DNA from 4 places in the Cohnella boryungensis genome. Region 3 is predicted to be linked to each of the others. Evidence: riboswitches for the same ligand, from Rfam matches in the RefSeq annotation. Region 3 holds a riboswitch; each other region holds the start of a gene.
What was found. A riboswitch is a leader RNA that binds a small molecule or an ion and turns the genes downstream of it on or off. The one in region 3 is predicted to bind cyclic di-AMP.

Region 1: it holds a riboswitch for cyclic di-AMP, as region 3 does, so the genes downstream of both, ACFO1S_RS24895 (KamA family radical SAM protein) here and ACFO1S_RS26015 (C40 family peptidase) in region 3, are expected to answer to the same signal.
Region 2: it holds a riboswitch for cyclic di-AMP, as region 3 does, so the genes downstream of both, ACFO1S_RS27510 (hypothetical protein) here and ACFO1S_RS26015 (C40 family peptidase) in region 3, are expected to answer to the same signal.
Region 4: it holds a riboswitch for cyclic di-AMP, as region 3 does, so the genes downstream of both, ACFO1S_RS10660 (TrkH family potassium uptake protein) here and ACFO1S_RS26015 (C40 family peptidase) in region 3, are expected to answer to the same signal.

Annotation. Positions count from the first base shown of each region.
Region 1 covers NZ_JBHSED010000065.1:250,177-255,599, reverse strand. Annotated here, with positions in the region: gene ACFO1S_RS24905 (S8 family serine peptidase) at 1-405, opposite strand, end outside; gene ACFO1S_RS24900 (GntR family transcriptional regulator) at 1,018-1,644, shown strand; cyclic di-AMP (ydaO/yuaA leader) riboswitch at 1,784-1,919, shown strand; gene ACFO1S_RS24895 (KamA family radical SAM protein) at 2,019-3,194, shown strand; gene ACFO1S_RS24890 (hypothetical protein) at 3,229-3,870, opposite strand; gene ACFO1S_RS24885 (dihydrofolate reductase family protein) at 4,003-4,557, shown strand; gene ACFO1S_RS24880 (rhodanese-like domain-containing protein) at 4,756-5,265, shown strand; gene ACFO1S_RS24875 (aminotransferase class V-fold PLP-dependent enzyme) at 5,310-5,423, shown strand, end outside.
Region 2 covers NZ_JBHSED010000074.1:26,727-32,149, forward strand. Annotated here, with positions in the region: gene ACFO1S_RS27500 (GMC family oxidoreductase) at 1-845, opposite strand, end outside; gene ACFO1S_RS27505 (gluconate 2-dehydrogenase subunit 3 family protein) at 859-1,638, opposite strand; gene ACFO1S_RS27510 (hypothetical protein) at 1,855-2,502, opposite strand; cyclic di-AMP (ydaO/yuaA leader) riboswitch at 2,639-2,778, opposite strand; gene trhO (oxygen-dependent tRNA uridine(34) hydroxylase TrhO) at 2,924-3,826, shown strand; gene ACFO1S_RS27520 (helix-turn-helix transcriptional regulator) at 3,858-4,487, shown strand; gene ACFO1S_RS27525 (hypothetical protein) at 4,557-5,423, opposite strand, start outside.
Region 3 covers NZ_JBHSED010000068.1:44,202-49,624, forward strand. Annotated here, with positions in the region: gene ACFO1S_RS26005 (M1 family metallopeptidase) at 1-1,330, shown strand, start outside; gene ACFO1S_RS26010 (hypothetical protein) at 1,340-2,155, shown strand; cyclic di-AMP (ydaO/yuaA leader) riboswitch at 2,372-2,511, shown strand; gene ACFO1S_RS26015 (C40 family peptidase) at 2,516-2,995, shown strand; gene ACFO1S_RS26020 (SpvB/TcaC N-terminal domain-containing protein) at 3,104-5,423, opposite strand, start outside.
Region 4 covers NZ_JBHSED010000015.1:211,475-216,897, forward strand. Annotated here, with positions in the region: gene ACFO1S_RS10655 (CPBP family intramembrane glutamic endopeptidase) at 1-1,606, opposite strand, end outside; cyclic di-AMP (ydaO/yuaA leader) riboswitch at 1,860-2,042, shown strand; gene ACFO1S_RS10660 (TrkH family potassium uptake protein) at 2,127-3,470, shown strand; gene ACFO1S_RS10665 (potassium channel family protein) at 3,486-4,151, shown strand; gene ACFO1S_RS10670 (polysaccharide deacetylase family protein) at 4,214-5,002, shown strand; gene ACFO1S_RS10675 (3D domain-containing protein) at 5,063-5,423, opposite strand, start outside.

The DNA of each region.
Region 1 (5,423 bases), on a different contig from region 3:
TAACAACTGTTCTACGTCGGCGCCGGCGGGAATTTTGGAATAATAATAGCGCTCAAACACGGATGCAAAATGACTAGCAGCAATGCCTTTGTTAGCTGACGGCAAGAATTGCTGCGAGATTAGCGGGTCAAATGATAATTCTGGCACAGCCAATAGCGGCGATACCACTTCTTGTTGCAATTGAAGTTTCCCTTCTTTACTTGGAAGGAAAGCTTGTTGTTTAAGCTTGATGACAATTTTTTCTTCGAACACTGGAGCTGCGGTGTTTGAGAATGATGTACTCGTCGGCAAGAACTGTACACTCGCTGAAGTGTATGCTCCATTTGACAAAGTACCTAATGATAAAAGCAAGGTCGAGGCCAGAAAGACGTAAAACGTTTTCTTCAAGCGGGAATAAGTGTACATACAGTATTCTCTCCTTTGTAATCTTTCTGTATTTTAGTTCCGAGCACTATCGTTTAGATGTCAAAAGCAATCATAAAGCAGAACACTAGCAACAAAGAGTAGACGAGTGCGACAGGTTACGTTCTGATTTAATTCGAATACATGTTTATCATTTTCTCCTCTCCATTCTCTTGATATTTTTGTAGATGGATAAATAGATGTCCTTACAAATGTTAGTGTAAATCAAGGAAAATATTGGTTCAATTCCGAAGTAAGCGTGAACAATGACAGTAATATACAAATATCACATTAAAACTTCTATTTCCTCTACTTGGCATATGTTCAATAGGAGATAAAGTCGAATAATTAACATATATTGCTATTTATTCTTGCGTAATAATTCTAAACTCCTATTTTTTGATGCAGCTGCTGTTAGTGAATGAACGATTTGCATCGGGTACTGAAGCACAATTAATGACGAGTGTCAGTTGACAAGAACAAATTTTCATTTCAGGTTATTATCAGGATGTTAATATCGATGACGCGGCTGAGGTATGGCAGTTTACTTCTTATTTTGTAAGTCGTATGATTGTCTTTAGAGTCATTTCACAGAATAAGGAGTAAAACGAATTTATGCCGGATGTAGAAAAGGCAGGATATAAATCTATTGCACTCGATATCGCGCAAAGGATCGTAAGTGGGGAAATCCCTGTAAATAGTAAGATTTCCGGCAGGTCGCTGCTGGCAGGGCAATACCATGTGTCTCCTGAAACCATTCGAAAAGCGATTGGATTGCTTAAGGAAGAAAATATTGTTTCTGTCTCTCAAGGCAAAGAGATCATTATCTTGTCCAGTCATCATGCTTATGAATATATAACGAAAAACAAGTATTTGAAATCCGTTTATTCGCTCAAGCAAAACTTGCAGCAGTTGCTGCAAGAAAAACAGGATTTGGATCTGAAGCTTGAAGTCTTGTTGACGGAGATCATTGAGACTTCAGACAGGCTGCAAAATCTTAAACCATATAATCCAATCGAGTTAAAGATTTTACCGAATTCACATGTAGTCGGACAAACGATCGGAAATCTTCAATTTTGGCAGAATACAGGCGCCACGATTATTGCATTGCGCCGAGGAACTCATGTCTCTATCTCGCCAGGACCGCATGTGGTTCTGAGAGAAGATGATATCGTGGTTGTGGTAGGAGACGAGAAAGTATTCGAGAATACAGGTCAATTCATTAATAAACCCCGCTCTTAATATCGTAGTTCATCAGCTGCAAGGGGAACCTTGGCAGCTTTTTGCGGTTGTCACGTTATTCCACACGCTTACAAACAACTTTTACTAGAGAACAAAGTTGTCAGTTTGAATGTTATCTGTTATAGTTTTAGTAAAGTTTCACATCTTACTGCTTAATTTCCGTAAATCCGGAAAGCGGGGGACCCAGTAACTGGGGCGAATCGATCCAGATGGATCGTAGGGAACCATCTATCCCGAGTCCGTCAGCTAACCTCGTCAGCACATAGATGGGTCATATTATTGTAGAGTTAACAACTCTGCTTGTTTTCTGACCCGTGTGAATGGGTCTTTTTTTGTTTCCAGTTTATTTATCCATATTAAGAGGAGTTGGTTTAATGGCAAAGCCTAAGTACATTACCGATATAGACAAATTGACGAACATTCCCCAAGAAGAACGAGACAGATTGAAGCTTATTACAGACAAGTTTGTTTTTCGGGTGAATGATTATTACTTAAGTCTCATTGATTGGAATGAACCAGACGATCCAATTCGTAAGTTGGTCATACCAAATGAGGAAGAGCTCGGGGAGTATGGAAGATGGGATGCTTCAGACGAAGATACGAATTATGTGGTTCCTGGGTGTCAACATAAGTATAGTTCGACGGCCCTGCTAATCGTGTCGGAAGTATGTGGGGCATATTGCAGATACTGTTTTCGCAAGCGGCTATTCCGCAATGACGTCAAAGAAGCCGTGTCGGATATTGAACCGGGATTATCGTATATTGAGCAGCATCCGGAGATTAGCAACGTCCTGCTTACTGGCGGGGACAGCCTGATACTCGGCACTCCGAAGCTCAGGTTTATCCTTGAACGCTTAAGAACTATTGAGCATGTCAAGATCATCCGGTTAGGCTCCAAGATGCCTGTATTCAATCCAATGAGAATCTATGAGGATGAAGATTTGTTAGAGACGCTTAAGGCAAATTCAATGGCAGATAAACGAATTTATGTAATGGCGCATATTAACCACCCGCGCGAGATAACACCGGAAGCCATGAAAGGGTTCGCTGCTTTGCATGAAGCAGGCGTGATCGTTGTGAATCAGACACCCGTGCTGAGAGGAATAAATGATGATCCGAAGGTGCTGGGAGAGTTGCTCGACAAGCTGTCCGCGGCGGGTGTAACTCCGTACTATTTCTTTGTTAATCGGCCCGTTGCAGGGAATAACGCTTTCGTTCTCCCTTTGAGAGAAGTTTATGATGTCGTGGAGAAAGCAAAAGCCTTAACCTCCGGTCTAGGTAAAAGGGTTCGATTGTCGATGAGCCATACCTCGGGAAAAATCGAAATTCTCTCTATAGAGAATGGTAAAGCGTATTTAAAGTATCATCAATCTCGGGACGGTCACTATGGCCGATTCATGATTTTGGATTGCCCCGATCAAGCGGCATGGTTCGATGATCTTCCGGGCAATGAGCAATATTGGGTTCAACCTTCGAAGAAGACGGATACCGTTGCTTCCGTAAACGCAATGCCTGATATTCCGTTAGCCTCAACGTCCGCTCGGGCTTAGCACTAGCTAGATAGGAGAGGAAGAATCGCAATAATTAACCTTCAGCGGCTACAGAGATGGGAATTTTGATGAAGCCTACTCCTATTGACCGCACACCCTCCCGCATATCGGAGCCTACTGTAACCATAACATTGAAGATTTCCGATGGTAAAATCGCTTTTTGATCAGAAACTAAATCAATCACTACGGTTCCTGACCCGCCTCCTGAGGGCTTACCTAAATAATCTACACCCACTTCAACCCTATTTCTCCATTCATCGATGATATTATCTCCTTGGGAAGCTCTTGGCGTTAGAGATGTCTTTTGATTTTCGGGGTGACTGCTCAGAATATTGGAGATATACCATTTCTTCGGGATGTAAATAATCATTCCGCCGAAATCTTTGGGATCAATCTCATACGATGCAACAATCCGCATACGCTCAGCCATTCCTTTGTCGGCCCATACCAAGATCGATCCTTTTACCGATGAGTTCTGATGAGGCGTGCTGGACTTCACGTTGAATTCCTTGGTGACCGCAAGGCCATCATTGACTACTGTGTAATCCGTTAGCTTCCCTTGAAAAAAGTTGCGTTGCACGATCAGAACAGTCGCCGCAACTATTACAGCAGTCAAAGCAGTCAGGATGTACTTAACAGACGGCTTCAGATTAATCCCTCCAATGAACTTCCACATTTTTACCACCTTCAGTATATCAGGACTAGGGCTTTAATCGGAGTTAAAGATATCCTCTTTTTATTAATATGACATAAGGTGACGTATTTGAGATCTATTATGGGTGGTACATTAACGAAAGGAGTAACCATCATGAAACGAAGAATAATTTTAGATTTAGCAGTTACTTTAGATGGTTTTATTGAAGGGAAAAATGGTGAAGTTGATTGGTGCATTATGGACGCTGAGCTGGGATTTATTAATTTCTTAAATCAAATCGATACCATTTTATATGGAAGAAAAAGCTATGATCTATGGGGACAGTTTACTCCGGGAACTGAACATACGGATTCTGAAAAGGAATTCTGGGATGTAGTTCATAGCAAACAGAAATATGTGTTTTCCAGAACGCAAAAGGGGACTGATCATAACGCAATATTCATAAATGATCGTATTCTTGAAGAAGTAAATAAACTAAAGAATAAGCCAGGTAAAGACATCTGGCTATATGGCGGAGCAAATCTTATTACAACTTTTATCCATTTAGGACTTGTTGATGAATTTAGATTATCTGTTCACCCTGTTGTTCTGGGAGAAGGGAAACCGCTGTTTGTGGATATTAAACAGAGGTTGAACTTAAAAATGGTGAATACGAGAACGTTCCCCTCAGGCGTGGTACAGCTAATTTATCAATTGGATGTGAACTAACCTTTTAACAGCGGCAAGTCCGATATACGCTTACCTAAAGCCTGATGCATCAGGCTTTTTTAATATTTTGTAGGCAATGGCGGTGGAGACCGATTCATCTAAGCTGTGCCCTGCACATCTCAACTTTGTTTAAATTGAGTTAAAATTGCTGCTTTATAATGCGTGTATCCAAAGAAGAGCGTTAGAGGAGGCGGCATTATGGGGGCTACGTATACAGATTTATCCTTTCATGAGTTACAAGCTAAGTTAAATAAAAGAGAGAACTTAAAGATCATCGATGTTCGAACAGCAAAAAGCTTTGAACGTGGTCATATACAAGGAGCGATCAATATTCCTTATTCATCATGGTCGAGAATACCAAAGGTTCCGACAAATGAGGAGGTTGTGATCATCTGTTATGTGGGTATGGCAAGTCAGAAGGCGTCGGAGCGATTAGCTCAGTCACATGAAAAAGTGTATAACTTCAAGGGCGGGATGGCACAGTGGCATGGAGAAATAGAGACGGAGAATATTGGCGGTAAATGGAGCGCGGAGAGAATATATAATTTAGTCTTAGGGTTTGTACTGCTGTTGACATTGCCAATATCATACTTAAGTCCTTGGTGGGGAATACGCTTTTCATCGTCTATTGCATTAGGAGTGCTTCTCTTTGGTGCTATGAACCATAATATAATTACAAGATTTATTCGCTCCTGCGGTTTTAAGTAATACAAGCTTCCAGTATATAAAGAATGCACGAAAAGGGGAGCTTTATGATACATTTTCTAGCCAATCGAACTCAATCAAAGCAGCATAAACAGCTGAGAGACTTAATCGTTGGAGTGGATGAGAAGATTCCTTTAGAGGATGGGCGGTTAGTCAAGGGG
Region 2 (5,423 bases), on a different contig from region 3:
TTGACGTATTGTACCGCTGTCGCCTTCTTGCCGTCGTGTACGATCCCGGTGACGTTGGCGTGGGTGCGCAGCTCGAACTTCCCAGATTTCTGGGCAACGGGCAGCACCGTAACGACTGGGTCTGCCTTCGCGCCGTATTCGCAGCCGAAACGCTCGCAATAGCCGCAGTATTGGCAGGCCGCACGCTCGATGCCGTCCGGATTGGCGTAATCCTGCGACAGATTCGCGGAAGGGATAATGTACGGATGGTAGCCCAGCTTAGTGGCCGCATCCGTAAACAGCTTCATTCCCGGAGAAGTCTTCATCGGAGGCGTCGCGAACGGCTTGGACATCTTCCCGACATGATCGGGCAGCTCCTGCGGTCCCGAGATGCCCGACATTTGCTCATACTTGACGAAGTAAGGCTCCAGCTCGTCATAGGTGATGCCCCAGTCGCGAAGCGGCATGTCCTTCGGAATTTTGTTTTTTCCGTAGCGCTCCTCCGTCATGGTGCGTATCTGGAAATCATACGGCAGAAACCGATAATACTGCCCGTTCCAGTGCACGCCCGCCCCCCCGACGCCGTCTCCCATAAGGAAGGAGCCGTAGGAGCGCATGGGGAGGGCTCTCATTTTTTCCGTATTGCGGAATGTCACCGTTTCCTTGGACAAATCCTGCATGAGCTCGTAACGCGATGCATATCTGAGCTCGTCGTGTACGTGATAATAATCCTGGGTGCTGCGGCTCTTGCCTCTTTCCAGGCCAACGACGTGATGCCCGGCCTTGGTCAGCTCGGCTGCGATAATACCGCCTACCCAACCCATTCCGACAATGACCACGGGCACTTTCGGCAGCTTGTTCGCCATTCGGGGTTCCTCCTTAGCTTAGTTGCAGATGGTCGTGAAGGCTGAGCGGCTCCATCTGGATGAACTCTTCCTTCTCGATCAGATCGAGATAGCTCATTTGGTTGCCGGGATAATTGCGCATCTTCCAGCCGGCCATGTTTTTGTTGCCGCCGTAGAGAGGGTCTGCATAGACGCCTTCCAGGGTCAGATTCCGCAAGATCGTGAAGAATGCCAACCCCGGAACGCCTTTCAAATTCACCTCGTCCTTCTCGAAGGCGGTAAGCACCTCATCCTGCTGCTCGGGGGAAATCTTGGCGAACGTATTCTGGTGCTTGTCCTGGCTGTACTCGTTCAACGAGTCCAGGCCGAGGGCGAGCAGATCTCTTCTTTTGAACGTCAGCTGATAGCCCTGCGTCGCCTCGGCTTTGTAGAACGGCGGGGTCATATACTCCCGGGCGTTGAATCCGTAAGCGCCGGCCATCTGGTGGTCGATGAAAAAGGCAACCCCGAGCTCCTTCGCGCCGGGACCGTTATCATCCTTGGGAAATATGCGCTCCGCTGCCGCCTCGACCGTCTGGAATTGCCCCTGCGAGAAGAACATCAACGCTTGATTGTAATCCTGGCTTTGCGGAGACTGGGGCGTTTCCGTCGCTTCCGGCGGAACCGCTCCCTCCGGTCCGGACTTGCTCCTGTTCGTGCCGATTATTCCGCCGATGACGCCGCCTACGACGACGCCTCCGAGAGCCGTGCCCGAGTATTTCAGAAATTTTCTGCGCGATTCATCCTTGGGCTGCTGGGGCGATTGCTTCGTCAATGTCCTCTTCCTCTCTTCCTCGACCGGAAAGAATATAGGCGAATTATTCCCTATATCCACCATTTCATCCATCAATCCGTGCAAAAAAGAAGGATTTCCCCAGCAGCTCGGGAAATCCTTCCGGCAGATCGATAGGTTGCGGGGATCGCCAATTCCCCGTCACATAATCTGGCCTGATGCAACTCTCAGGCGCTTCGGAGCTCCCCTCCCGACGCCTTAGCCTACATCGAACCGATAGCCGACCCATTCATGATGGCGATACGGCTTGAAGCTGGCTTTGAATTCCGTCGCGGAGCGTTCGAAATGCTCCTTGACGACCTTATCGACGATGACATAGCCGTAAGCCATGTTGGCGTATTCGACGGCGTTGCCCATCGCTTCTCCATAATACAGACTGTCGGCAGGCAGGTTCAGTCCCGTCTCGAAGCCGAAAACGGCCCCCATGCTGATGCCGACGCCGCCCTGCAGCGCAAGATCGAGGCCTTCCTCCGTGAACGAGGGGTTGATGGCCGTATCGATCGCATTCAAGATTTGAATCCCGCAAAGACAGCAGCGACTGGCCGCATCGGGCACCGACATCGGGAAGATTGCCGTGTAGGAGTGTTGGCTCGCTTCGATCAGCTTGCCTCCCCAGCCCGACACGATCTGCGTCATCACCGTGACGAAACGAACGACGCCAAGCTGAGCCAGCGCCAGATCCTCCCCTCGCACTCCGGCTCCGCTCGCTTCAACGGTCAAATGAAGCACGGCGTAATCGTCCTCGGTCGGGGAGTGCTCAGACGGCTCCGATTTCCGCTGCAAGATCAGCTTCGTTTGTTCCATCAATTGCTCGTAAGTCGTTCTGGCCGATTCCGCTTGATGCATCGCGCACACCTCCTGGATATGAAATTACGCAAAAAAGACCCGATCGCCGCAAGCCTACGCTTGAGCGATAAAGGGTCTCCAAAGAACGCAAAAAGACCCCATAAAAGGGTCCGAAAGGAAAAGTAAAATGTCGAAGACTCAGACCCATCTCTGCTGACGAGGTTAGCTGACGGACTCGGGTAGATGGTACCCTACGCTCTGACGAACGATTCGCCCCTGAAGACTGGTTCCCCCGCTTTCCATCCCTGAAGGACGGAAATTAAGCTACTTCTATAGTATGCGGCAGCCGTCGAAATGTCAAACCTTTCTTCGGAATTTCCAAACATATTAAACAGATATGTTGACTATGTTGAGGGGAACCGCTACGATAATGAAATATCGGTTAGGCTCATTACCTATCAAGAAAGGTGTTAATTTCGACATGACGACTCCCTATCGCATTTTGCTGTTCTATAAATATGTCTCGATTCCGAACGCTGCGGAGCTGGCCGCCGAGCATTTGCAATACTGCAAGGCTCTGGACATCCGGGGACGCATTCTGATCGCCGACGAAGGCATCAACGGAACGCTGTCCGGCACAATCGAACAGACGGATGCCTATATGGCCGCGATGCATGCCCACCCCCTCTTCTCCGATCTGCTGTTCAAGATCGATGAAGCGGAGGGCCACGCGTTCTCCAAAATGTTCGTTCGACACAAGAAAGAGCTGGTGACGCTTCGCTACGACAAGAAGCTCGATCCGAACACGGACGGCGGAGACCGGCTGAGCCCGAAAGCCTTCTACGAAAAAATGCAGCAGGACGACGTCCTCATTCTCGACGGACGGAGCAACTATGAATACGATCTCGGCCACTTTCGCAACGCGATCAAGCCGGATCTGGAGACATTCCGCGAATTCCCGGAATGGATTCGCAATCATCTGACCGAGCACCGGGACAAGCCGATTCTGACGTATTGCACCGGAGGAATCCGCTGCGAGATGCTGACCGCCGTGCTGAAGAACGAAGGGTTTAACGAGGTTTACCAGCTGGACGGAGGCATCGTGACGTACGGTCAGGATCCCGAGGTGCAAGGCAGAGGCTTCGACGGCAACTGCTACGTTTTCGACGAGCGAGTTTCCGTACGCATCAACCTTACAGATGAGCACATCCTCGTCGGCGAATGCCATCACTGCGGCGCCAAGACGGACCGCTACCTGAACTGCGCGGACGATACTTGCCATCTGCAGCATTTGTGCTGCGAGGCCTGCGAAACCGAACATCGAGGTTACTGCTCGGCGGAATGCGAAGCTCACGATCTCGCCGTTGCAGGCTCTGTCCTGTAGCGGACAAAGTCTATTCCCGGGAGGTTATGTCTTGAAAGACGATCTGGATTTGTCCACGCGCAACAGGATTATGCAAATGCTGAAAACCTCCGGGGAACTGACGGCGAAGGAGATTACCGATCAACTGGGCATTACAGGCATGGCCGTAAGGCGGCATATCGCCAATCTCGAACGCGACAGCTTGATCGAATCGACGACGGTCCGGCTTCCGATGGGCCGCCCGGCCGCCGTATATCGGCTGGCCGCCCAAGCCGAGGAGTATTTCCCGAAAAACTATCATGCCGTTGCATTGGATCTTCTCGCGGAGCTGGAAGACGAAGCCGGACAATCGATGGTCAATCTTCTCTTCGAGAAGCGCAAGGAAACCTTGTACAAGCGGTACGCCGGGAAGATGGCCGACTCCGAGCTGGAGCACAAGGTTGCGGCTCTGTCCGACATTCAAAATGACAACGGCTATATGACGACCTGGGAGAAAACGTCCGACGACGCTTATGTCCTGACCGAGTATAATTGTCCGATTGCTCAGGTCGCCAACAAATACAATCAGGCTTGCGCCTGCGAGCTGAAGCTGTTCGAATCGTTGCTTGGAGCGACGGTCAGCCGTTCGGACTGCTTGGCCAGCGGAGATCGCAAGTGCGTCTATCATATTCGCCGTTCATAACAAACGCTCTCGCCCGCATTCCGGGCAAGAGCGTTTATTCTTTGACGAATCAAACCGTAGCCAACCGCATTAACGGGATTTGCCCAGTGCTTGAATGTTGGTCAACCACAGGTTTTTACGGAATTCCTCGGCCTTCCCCGCCGCTCCTGTGTAGACGGCTTCTCCTCTGTAAAGCACCTTCCCTGAGTCGGCGTCGATGACGACGGCCGCGATCGAACGGCTGTCCGCCATTCGACGAGCATCCTTGTCCCCGGTTTGAAGCAAGACGTAGAGCCGGTTTTGCGCCAATCGAACCTGATCGATCGCTTTGCCGCCAAGCTGCGCCGAGGTAAGCTCTAGATTGCCGGCCTCTTCCTGTCCTGTTGTCACATTGTAGTGCTTCAACCATAGCTTGTCGATATCGTAATACATGACGGAATATCGAATGCCGCTTAATCTGTATTCCGTGCCAGACCCGGAAGCGGACGCCGGAATCGATTCGGATAAAGGTGTCAGCTCGCCCGTTCGATAGTTATAGGCCGTTATCCGCCATTCTGTCGTCGTCTCTTTCTTCCCTCCCTCGTCGTGGATCGTTCGGCTTGTGCTCGAACGCAGAACAACATACTCCGAAGGCTGCGAACGGACTTCGTTAGAGACCGCGGACAGGCTGATCTCGTTCATCACCGCCTGTGTCGCGGACGTGTTGCCGTTCGTTAGCGGCGCTCCGATTCCGCCTCCGAGCTTCTCCGACACCACGACGGCTTCCCGAACCAGCTGGCCGCTGCGCAGATCGACTACATAATCTCGGAATTCTTCCGCAATGTCTTCGGGAGAACCGGAAAGACGCACCCTGGCAAGGACGTGCACTTCGTCCCCGATCCGCTGCACGTCCTCCACCGCCAGCCACTGGAATCGCGTAGAATTGTCCGTCGTGATCCGGTAATTCGTCACTCGTCC
Region 3 (5,423 bases):
CCAATGGTTTCCGAAGGTTCCGGTATACGAGACGATCGGCATGCGCGGACGTTCGACGGAAGGCTGGAACCTGCACCAATATCACGGAGACTCCGAATTTTACGCCGACTTCGGCATTTACAGCGTAAAGATCGAAGTGCCGGAAGCTTATAAAGTCGCGGCGACAGGATTCCTGACTCGATCGCCGACCGTTAACGCCGGGAGGAAAAGCTTTCAGTTCTACGCGGACGACGTGCACGACTTCGCCTGGTCCGCATCTCCGAAATTCGCATATGTCGAAGATTCCTTCTCCTCCCCCGGAATCCCCGGCGTGCGAATCAAGCTGTACCTGGATCCCCTGCACAAAAATTTGCAGGACCGCTACATGCATGCGGCCAAGTCCGCTTTGGCCAAGCTCGGGCAATGGTATGGGGAATATCCCTATTCCACCTTATCCATCATCGTGCCTCCGGCCGACGCCAACGGCGCAGGCGGAATGGAATACCCTACGCTCGTCACCGCTGCGGCAGCCCGGAACGATAATCCCGGCTACGAGCTGGAGCGTACCCTCGTTCACGAGATCGCTCATCAATACTGGTACGGACTGGTAGCCTCCAACGAATTCGAAGAAGCTTGGCTCGACGAAGGCTTCACCTCGTATACGGAAGATAAGCTCATGGCCAGCATTTACGGCGTTCTTCCCAACCTGGCGGTCGAATCCAGCTATCTGACCCATCCCGAGCCGCTTAATCAGGCTTCCTGGAAATTCAGCTCCTCCGACCAGTACGCCGAGAATGTCTACATGCGCGGCAAGCTGGTTCTCTCGGCGCTGGAACTTCAAGTCGGCGATAAAACCATGAGCAAGATTATGCGCGCCTACTTTCAGAAATATCGCTTCAAGCACCCTTCCTTCTCCGACTTTCAGAGGGTGGTAGAGACGGTAACGAAGGAGAAATGGGATTCCTTCTTCCATGCCTATGTCCGGCAGGGCGAGATGGCCGATTTCTCCGTGGAAAGCATCCAATCGCGGCGCACGGACTCCGGCTATGAGAGCCGCGTCCTCCTTCGCCGTAATGGCGGAAGTCCAGAGCCTGTGACGTTATGGCTGCAATTCCAGAACGGCCAGTCCATCCGCAAGCGCTGGGACGGCATGCAGTCCAACGTCCAGTTGAAGGTCGAATCGGCATCGCCGCTTCAATACGCCGTACTCGATCCCAGCTACAACATCGTGCTCGACAACCGCAAATACAACAACTATCTCAAGGCGGAAGTGCCCTCCGAGCAGCGCTCCCGCTTCTCGATCGGCATCGCGCAGCTGCTGGAAGGCCTGATTGGATCATGGGTATGGTGAGGTGACCGTATGCGTCAACGATTAAAAGAGGGATGGGACATAACCGCCCGACATAAACATGTAGTGGTTATCCTGTTTCTGTATCGCTTGCTGTGGGGATTTTTCATCTACCGGTTCATCGATTCGGTCGTAACGCCCGTACTCGCGCGTTATCCGAACGAACACCCGAACTCCGACGCAGCCCATCTGTTCCTCATCGAAGCGCAGTTCCGTCTGCTCAAGACCGATCTTCTCCACGAGTTTCTATGGATGCTGGGCGGAATGCTGCTCTTGCGGATGGTGCTGACCCCTTTGCTCAATGCCGGAGTCTTCTACTCCTTCCATCATAGCTCGGAGGGAGAGGGAACTCAGGTATTGAACGGAATCAGGGGAGCATGGAAGCCCGTCGTGCTGCTCTACTGGCTGGAAAGCGGATTTCTTCTGCTTCCCGCCGCATGGCTGCTGCCGATGGCCAAAGAGCGCTTCTTCACCGAGCCTTCCCTGACAAATTGGCTTCAAGGCCTTCTTCCTTATGCCGCCGCTTGGCTGCTATACGGACTGATCGTCCATCTGGCCTTCCAGTTCATGCAATTCGGGGCGGTATCGCGGGAGGGAATTCCAAAAAGCCTGGGATTGGCGCTTCGCCGAGCTTTCCCCTTGCTGGGAGTCACCTTCGCACTGCTCGGCATCGGTTTGGCCGTGTCCGCCGCAGCCTGGGCTATCTCCTTGCTCTGGTCGGGCTTTCTCGCCGTGACGCTGCATCAAGCTTTTCATTTCGTTCGCAGTCTCCTGAAAATATGGACCTCCGCGGCCCAATATCAGGTGTGGCGCGATTCGGAAGCGTAAGCTTATCACGTCCCAACCTTCGACAATATTTGACCCGGGACATTCCCCGGTTGCGCCCTTATCCGGCTGCAACCGGGGTTTGGCGTTCTTATCGGCGAGAATCATTCGGTGCGAAAGGGGGGGCTTTCATCCTAGTTTCTTTTCCCTAGATTAAGGAATTCTCATTTAGAAGATGCAGGAAATTCGTCAAAATGTCCGAATATATAAACCTAAAGAATTCATAAAATGCCGAATTTCCGTCGATCGGAAAACGGGGGAACCATCTTTACGGGTGAATTGGCTTCGATTCTCAGGAGCCATAGGGGACCTTCTACCGAACCCTTCAGCTAACCTCGTAGGCGTTGGAAGGAGTCAGTCGTTTTGCGCAAAGTTTCAGTCTTATTGTTTGGCCTTGCCCTTCTTTTAGTTTTTCAAGTCGGCAGCGCGTTCGCAGACTCCAAGCTTGACAAGGCAATCTCCCCGCTCATCGGATCGGAGTACAAGTACGGCGGTACGACTCCCAAGGGATTTGACTGCTCCGGATTTACCGGATACGTGTTCAATGAGCTTGGCATCGATCTTCCCCGTTCCTCAAGAGACTTGTACAGCTGGGAGAAAAGCAAGAAAATCGACGATGAAGAGCTTCGCGCCGGCGATCTCGTATTTTTCAATACGAGCGGCAGCGGCGTGTCTCATGTCGGCATCTACATCGGCGATAACAAGTTTGCCCATGCCGCTTCCAAGGGCGTGACCATTACCTCGCTCGACGAAAGCTACTATGCCAAGCGTTATCTGGGCGCTCGCCGCTTTCTCGGCGACGAGACGTACAAGAAGATCGCTACGGAGAATGAAGCTGATTAATCCGATCAAGCGTATAACAACAGCAAAAGGCCCGCATCTGCGGGCCTTTTGCTGTTGTTATACCGGATAGTCGGAACGTAGTAAATACCTCTTCGTGCTAAGCGGCTGCTATTTCCCGTGGCTTCCCTGCCAATAGTACAGATTGGCTTGATTACGCGACTCCTGCAGCAGTTTGTCCGGATCCTCGATTTCATGCGGATAACGCTCGCCGTACTGCTCCATACTGAACAGCCCCTCTTTTTCCGGCTGGCGGGCGCTCATTGTAACCCCCATCATCCCTGCCGTCATCTTCCGGATGAGCGCGATTTGAGCATTGCTATCCTTCTGAAGGCTTACCTCGCGGGCGATAAGCAAAACTTCATTTTCCGGAAGCAGCGATGGAAGGCCCTGCCGCTTGGCAATATCGGCCAGATTGCGGTAAAGCTGAGCGACGTACTGCAAATAAGTGCCCTGTCTATGCTCGATCTCGTCCGGCGTTGTCGTGTGCCTGGCGTGCCCCCACCCGGGATGATACAAGCGGTTTGCATTGTCCATCTGGGTATGGGCGTAGCTGTCCCCGAACGCATGAAGATTTATGCCGAATTCCGGCGTCCCGGGCTCCAACTTCTGCAAGTTGTCCGCCCGGTAAGTGCGCTCTGCCAGCGCCCTTCCGGCCGTCAAGACATGGATGCCGTTATGGACGTCATTAAGCTGCTTCTCCATTCGCTGGTAAGAGGTAAGCGGGGGAGCGGCCGTAACGGCCGACTGTCCATAGGCGGATTGTATGCCGTTAAACGTGTCGATAAAAGCCTGCGATACCCCTTGCTTGACGCTCTCGTACAGATGGAAAGAAGCAGCCGGCAGATTGGAAAGAGTGACGATTTTGGTTAGCTCGCTCTGAATCAGCAGATGCTTCGCATCCAGCTCCTCCACCTCGTCCGGCATTTGCGCGTAGAAGGCGTTGCGATAGGCCGTTTTCTCGTCGAAGCCGGCGGCAAGCGACACATAATAAACCGTATAGTAATGACCCGCTTCCCCCCACATCCCGGTTTTATCCTTGAAGGTGATCGGATTGTTGCGAACGTAGGCGTATTTGTTCGGTCCGTCGGCATAGCCTGCGGGATCGCAGCTTAGCCACCGCGCCAGCCAGGGGGCGTAGCACCTCGCTCCGTAATCATACAGGCCCGTCTCCTCGTCCCTCTCCTTCAGGGAATATCTGAACCTTCGGCGGGGAGCCTCGACCCGGGAGCTCGTCGCTTGATAAGAGGTGCCGCCGAACGGATAATACTCCTCGTACACCATGACATTCCCCTGTTCGTCCAGCTCCAGAGCGGACGACTCCAGCCTGCTTCCCGCCTCATAACGAATCAGACGTTCCGGGGAGCCGTCCTCGCCCGTCGTTCGAATGTCGACCGAAGCGATCCTGCGCTCGTTGTCCATGACGTGCAGCGTTTCTCTCTCCAGCGCGAGGCTTCGGCCGTCCCCTCCGTATTCGCGGTAGATTTCATAGCCCGAAAGGTAGAGCCGCTCCTTCTGTCTGGTCCCGTTCAGCCGCTCGATGACCTTGCGAACACGCCGGCCGGAGAAGTCATATACGTAGTAGACCGTTCCTCCGCCGCCCAGATCCGCCTCGCGCAATTTGTCCCCATGATTCCAGGCGAGCGACGCCAAATGAGGGAGTACGGTCATGTTCCCGTGCGGGTCGTACCCGTAGACTTCCTCCAGACCGCCGACAGTCGTGCCCGACAGCCGATTGCTGTAGCGTTCCTCCTCGATTAGACTCTGTTCCTCGTAACGGAACGCTCGATGCCAGGTGCCGCCGGTACCTGCCCGATGCTGCAGCAGCGTAAGATTGCCCGCCTTGTCGTAGGCGTATAGCTGCTGATAGCTCCGCATCGCCGCTCCATCCGATGGCTGCGGCTGATTCATACGCGGACTATCGTCCTCATCCGTCCATCCTCGCTGTCCCGATCCAATGTGCTCCCGCCCCCGCGCTTCGGACAACCGGTAGAGCGCATCGTACTCATATTCGTTGTCCGCGGAGACGACCTGATTGTTGTAAAATAAAGCCTGATTGGCCCCGTCATGAACAACCGCCACATTGCCGACCGGGTCATACCCGTATTCCAACCGCTGCAGCGCCTCCGATGCTCGCTTCGTCACGACACGGGACAATCGGAAAGTTTCAGATTCGTAAGCGTAGAATGTCCGCGTTCCGTTGCCGTAAACGATCTGCATTCTCTGTCCTTTGGCATCGTACTCCAATCGGTCGACGAATATCGTCTCCGGACTGTTCTCTCCGCGCAGCCGCAGCGAAAGCCGCTTCAGCTGTCCCAGATCGTCATACGCGGGACTTGCTACGCTGCCATCGGGCTTCTTGATCCGGATGGGGCGATTCCGGGCATCGAACTGAATCCATGTGGTATGCTTTTCTTCCTCTAGCAACGGA
Region 4 (5,423 bases), on a different contig from region 3:
ATCCGTCGAACATCATCTGCATCCCCATCAGCACCGCATCGAGGGTAACATGGGCGAAGATTACGGTCATCACGCCGAAGCGGAGCATGAACCAGCCGAACAAGAACGACATGAGTACAAGCTCAATAACGCGGGTATAGACCGGAAAGATGGCGTAGCCGACATGGCCGAGCGCCCAGATCAAGCCGGGCGGCACGATCGCTGCCGCAGTCAGAATAGCGGCTGCGCGCGGGGAAGGCGACTTCCCGGTAATTAGCCGCGCAAGGCCGACAAACCATTTGCGGAACAGCCCGATGCCGAATAACCGGCTTTGCAGCTCCTCGGAAATGCCGGCGCACCAGGCCAGCAGCGGGAGCAGCAAGGGAATGCTCATGTTATACATCGATTGCGCCGCATCGGAGGCGGCAAACGAGCCCAGCGATTTTTCCAGCGCGAGCAAAATAAGCGATTGACTTCCCAGCAGAATGAAAGCCAGGAAATAGCCCTCCTTCATGCTCCTCAGCACGGCCGCGCCATAACCGCGTTCCTGCCATCTCGGCCACAAGGTGTGCCCCATCGATTTCCACAGCCCGTCTCCGCCTACGGCGGAGAAATACGTGAATAAAGCCATTACCCCGAACGTCACGAGTCTAAAGACCAGATTGACCTGATCTCCGATGCGAATACCCGATTCCCATGTTTCCGCCCTAAGGCCGGGAATCATGTTAAACGTCAGACTCGCGTATAGCGCGAAATAGATACCTGCCAAAAAGATCCCCCTGCGGTACGAGGTAAGACCGCCAAGCGTGCCGGCGTAGATGATGGCAAGAATCATCATCAGCACTTGCGGCAAAATGAAGCCGAAGGCGGAAAGGAGGGAGGCCCACTTTTGCTGCTGCTTCATGTATTCGTTGAAGGATGCGGGCAAATCCACGCTATAGGTCACCGAACCGCCCTGCCACGACGGCTTCGCCGAGCTGGATGGCTCGTAGCCTTCCGGCACAGCGATTCTCAGCCGCAGCTGGGCTTCTCCGATGGGCGACTGACGGGAAACAAATTCGAAAACGTTACTTGCGGATGCAACGCCGCTCCATTCCCAGCGCTCAGTGTCGATGCTCCACATGGCCGCATAATTCAGCGCCCGGGAAGCACGGGATTCCGTAAGCTCGCTTACTTCCGAACTCTGCGGTTTGGCGGAAACGGAGCCGGCGACAAGGTGCTGCCAGGAAACGAGGCGACCGTTTTCCATATCGATGGAGAGGACCAAGGCCCCTTCCAGGCCGCGAGCATAGACCTTGATCGCGTAGACGTCGGTAGGCGCGAAATCGGCCCACTGCTTGTCATACACGTTTAATAGCTTGTTCTTCGAGAAATAGCCGGTCGTTTTGCTATCGGTCATGTGGGTGACTGTCGTAGAGTCGATTTCGTCCGGCCGGAGGCCGAAGTTATCGCCGGCGAGCTTTAAGGCTTGCTGCTTGGCTTCCGCGCGCGTCAGCACGCTGGAGGAAGAGACGGCAAACAATTGACCCGTTATCGGGAATACTTGAATGAACAGGAAAATCACCAGTCCGACCGCGGCGGCCCATACCCATCGTTTATCGAGGTTCATGCGATCTTGAGGGTTCAACAGTCTTCACTCCTTAGGCGGAAAAAGCTCAAAAAAACGGTTACAGCCCGCTTAATCTAGCCGCAAGCCTGATTTTTCATTAAGTATCTCGCATTTTCAACGAAAATGAAAGCAAAAGGAACGATAATGACAGCCCGGTGCCAGAACATGCGGAAAGCCTCTCCAATAATCGTTCAAACGAGTCGGTTTGCCCCCTTTTTGATGTTGTCCGCCTTGAAAGTAAAGACTATAATGCGTAGGTACGTCATTTTTCCAACTTGAATAGCCGAATTTCTGATGCAGAAAATGGGGGAACCAACGGATTTCTTGTACAAGTTACATTGTATTCGAAAATCCAGGGGTGAATTCCACTTCGCGCGATCGTTGCGATGGATAGGGCAGCCTGTTCGAGCCCGAACCCGACAGCTAACCTCGTAGGCTATATCCGAACAGGAATCGTGTGCGAAATTACAAGCACTGGGGTTCCAGTGCTTTTTTGTTGCGCCAAAGCTTGCGAAAACGGGAATTTGAGGGTGGTACCGTGTATAAAAAGGCCTTGAAATGGATTAACGCTTCGCCTCCCAGAACCTTGCTGCTGGGCTTCTCCTTCATTATCTTCCTCGGGGCGGTGCTGCTGCGATTGCCGCTCTCGACCGTTGACCGCGAGCCGCTGTCGTTCGTGGACGCCTTGTTTACGGCGACCTCCGCGACGTGTGTGACCGGACTGGTGCTGTTCGATACCGGTTCGCACTTCTCCACGTTCGGGCACTGGGTCATTCTGATGCTGATCCAGATCGGCGGAATCGGCTTCATGACGATGGCGACGCTGTTTGCCTTGATTCTGAGAAGGAGAATTTCCTTGAAGGAAAGGCTGATCCTTCAGGAATCGCTCAATCAGGGCAGCATTGAAGGACTTGTCCGTCTGGTGCGCAAGGTCATTCTCTACGCATTGGCGCTGGAGACGGTCGGGGCCTTGCTGTTTAGCGCGCGGTTTGCGATCGATATGCCGCTGGGCCAAGCGATCTATCATGGGGTGTTTCATTCGATCTCGATATTCAACAACGCGGGCTTCGACCTGTCGGGAGATTTTAGCAGCTTCTCCAGCTATTCCACCGATTTGTTCATGAACGTTGTCTCGATGGTATTGATCATTCTCGGAGGCTTCGGCTTTATCGTGCTGGCCGATTTGTTCGATCTGCGGCACAAAAGAAAGTTCTCGCTTCATACAAAGGTGGTGCTTACCGTATCCGGTGCCTTGATCCTGATCGGGACGCTTATTATTTTCATCTTTGAATTCACGAATACCAAGTCGATCGGGGGCGACAATTTCGGGCACAAGCTCCTCGTCGCGCTGTTTCAATCCGTAACGACCCGGTCGGGCGGGGTAACTACGGTGGACATCTCGGAATTTCGCCAGGCGACCCAATTTTTCATTATCATTCTGATGTTTATCGGCGCTTCTCCGGGCTCTACGGGGGGCGGCATCAAGACAACGACGTTCGCGGTGCTGGTGGGAGCGGTGCTGGCCATGATTCGCGGCAAGGAGGACGTCGTTCTGTTCCGTCTGCGGCTTGCGCAGGAGCGGGTGTACAAAGCGGTCACGGTTACGCTGTTCTGTATCGGAATCGTCATGCTCGGCACGATGATACTGGCGACGACGGAGGATGCCAGCTTTCTGAAAATCCTGTTCGAAGCGACGTCCGCCTTCGGAACGGTCGGCTTGTCAATGGGGCTTACGGGAGATTTGACGACGGCCGGCAAATTGACGATCATTTTTCTGATGTTTATCGGGCGACTAGGACCGCTGACGCTCACCTATGCATTGGGCCCGAAGGCGGGCAGGCCGCTTTACCGGCATGCGGAAGGCAAGATCATCATCGGGTAGGGGACGGAGAAAGAGATGAAAATGAATCAATTCGTCATCATTGGTCTTGGGAGGTTCGGCTCCAGTCTGGGGCGGGAGCTCATTAAGCTTGGATATGAGGTGCTGGGCGTCGATCGCGACGAAGAAAAGGTGCAGGAGCTTTCCGGCGTGCTGACGCATACGGTGCTGGCGGACGCGACGGAGGAAGAGGTTCTGCGATCCGTCGGCGCCCGTAACTTCGACTGCGGCGTCGTCGCGATCGGCGACGATATCCAGGCGAGCATTCTGGCCACGATCCTGCTGAAGGAGTTGGGCGTCAAGAAGGTCGTCGCCAAGGCGGTATCCGATCTGCACGGCCGCGTGCTGGAAAGAATGGGAGTGGACCGAATCATCTACCCCGAGCGGGATATGGGCGTGCGCGTGGCGCATCAGCTCGTCTCCCCGAACCTGCTTGATTACATCGAGCTGTCCAAGCAATATACGATTGCAGAGCTAGCGGTTCCCCAATGCTGGTCGGGCAAATCGCTGGACGATGTCAATCCCCGGGGGCGCTTCGGGTGCAGCATCGTGGCGATCAACAAGCCGAAGGGAATTATTATCGCTCCCGCAGCCAAGGATGTGCTGGCGACGGAAGACGTAATGGTCGTCATCGGTACGAACGATCAGATCGAGCAGTTCCAGGAATCGATCAACGCGGTGTGAATGAAATCAATCCCAATCGCTCAGGCTAACGGTAAGACGAGCGGTATGGGGGAGGTATGGCGATGACCAGGTCGCGCCTTGGACAAACGGCAAGGGGGATAGCGAGAGCTGTCGCCCTTTTGGTTTTGTGGAGCCAATGCTTCGCCGCAGGGGCCGCTAGCGCGAAGCCCTCCGGGATCAGCTGGAGCGAGATGGAGCGCCGGTATGAGGGCGTATTCGTGCTGTCGGCATCGGGAAAGTCGCGCAAGGTGGCGTTGACATTCGATGACGTTCCCGACCCCCGGTTTACGCCTCAGGTGCTGGACATCCTGAAGGCGAAGAGGGTGCGAGCGACCTTCTTCGTGGTGGGAACCCGTGCGGGCAAGCATCCGGGGCTGGTGAGGCGGATTCATCGAGAGGGGCACAACATCGGCAACCATTCCTACAGCCATCCGGACTTTTCCAAGCTGTCCCTGGAGAAGATGAAGGAGCAGATTTCCCGGGCGGAGCAAGAGATCGCAGGCATCGTGGGCTTCAGGCCGAGACTTATTCGCCCGCCATACGGGGAAATCGTTCCGAGGCAGCTGGAGTGGGCCAAGAGGCGCGGTTATACGGTTGTGAACTGGAACGTGGATTCGTCCGACTGGCGTCAACTGGGGGCCGGCCGAATATTCCGCAACGTAACCCGCTCGGTCAAGCCGGGATCGGTTGTTCTAATGCATGCGGGAGGCGGAACGGGGCAAAGTCTGTCCGGTACCGTCAGGGCGCTGCCGAGAATTATCGATTGGCTGCGGGAGAATCATTACGAGCCTGTTACGCTGACGGAGCTTCTGAAGCTTTCGGAGAAACGCGGCGAAATCCGCAAAAAATAGGCTGCCCCGAGCAGGTGAAGATGTCGGGGCAGCCTGATCTGCAAATGGGGGGATCGGCTTTTAATCCAGCACGTAGACCTTGACGTTCTGATAGCCGAAACCGGAGACGAATTGACGCGAGCCGGGGACGAAAATATCGATGCGATTGCCCTTGATCGCCCCTCCCGCATCGGATGCGGTCGCGGTCATGCCGCCGGAAGGCAAGCCGGCGAAATCATAGCCGGTGATATAGACTTTCGTCCCGAAAGGAATGACGTTCGGATCTACCGCAATCGTACCCAGCTTGAGCGGATCTCCGAAATAATCCACGGCGCCCCATTTTCCGTTTTCCTCGGCGGCAGCCGAGTAAGCGGTCGCTTTAATATCAAGCACTTTAGAGAACGCCAGCGCTTGGCCCGATGCCGTCGCAATCGACTGGGCG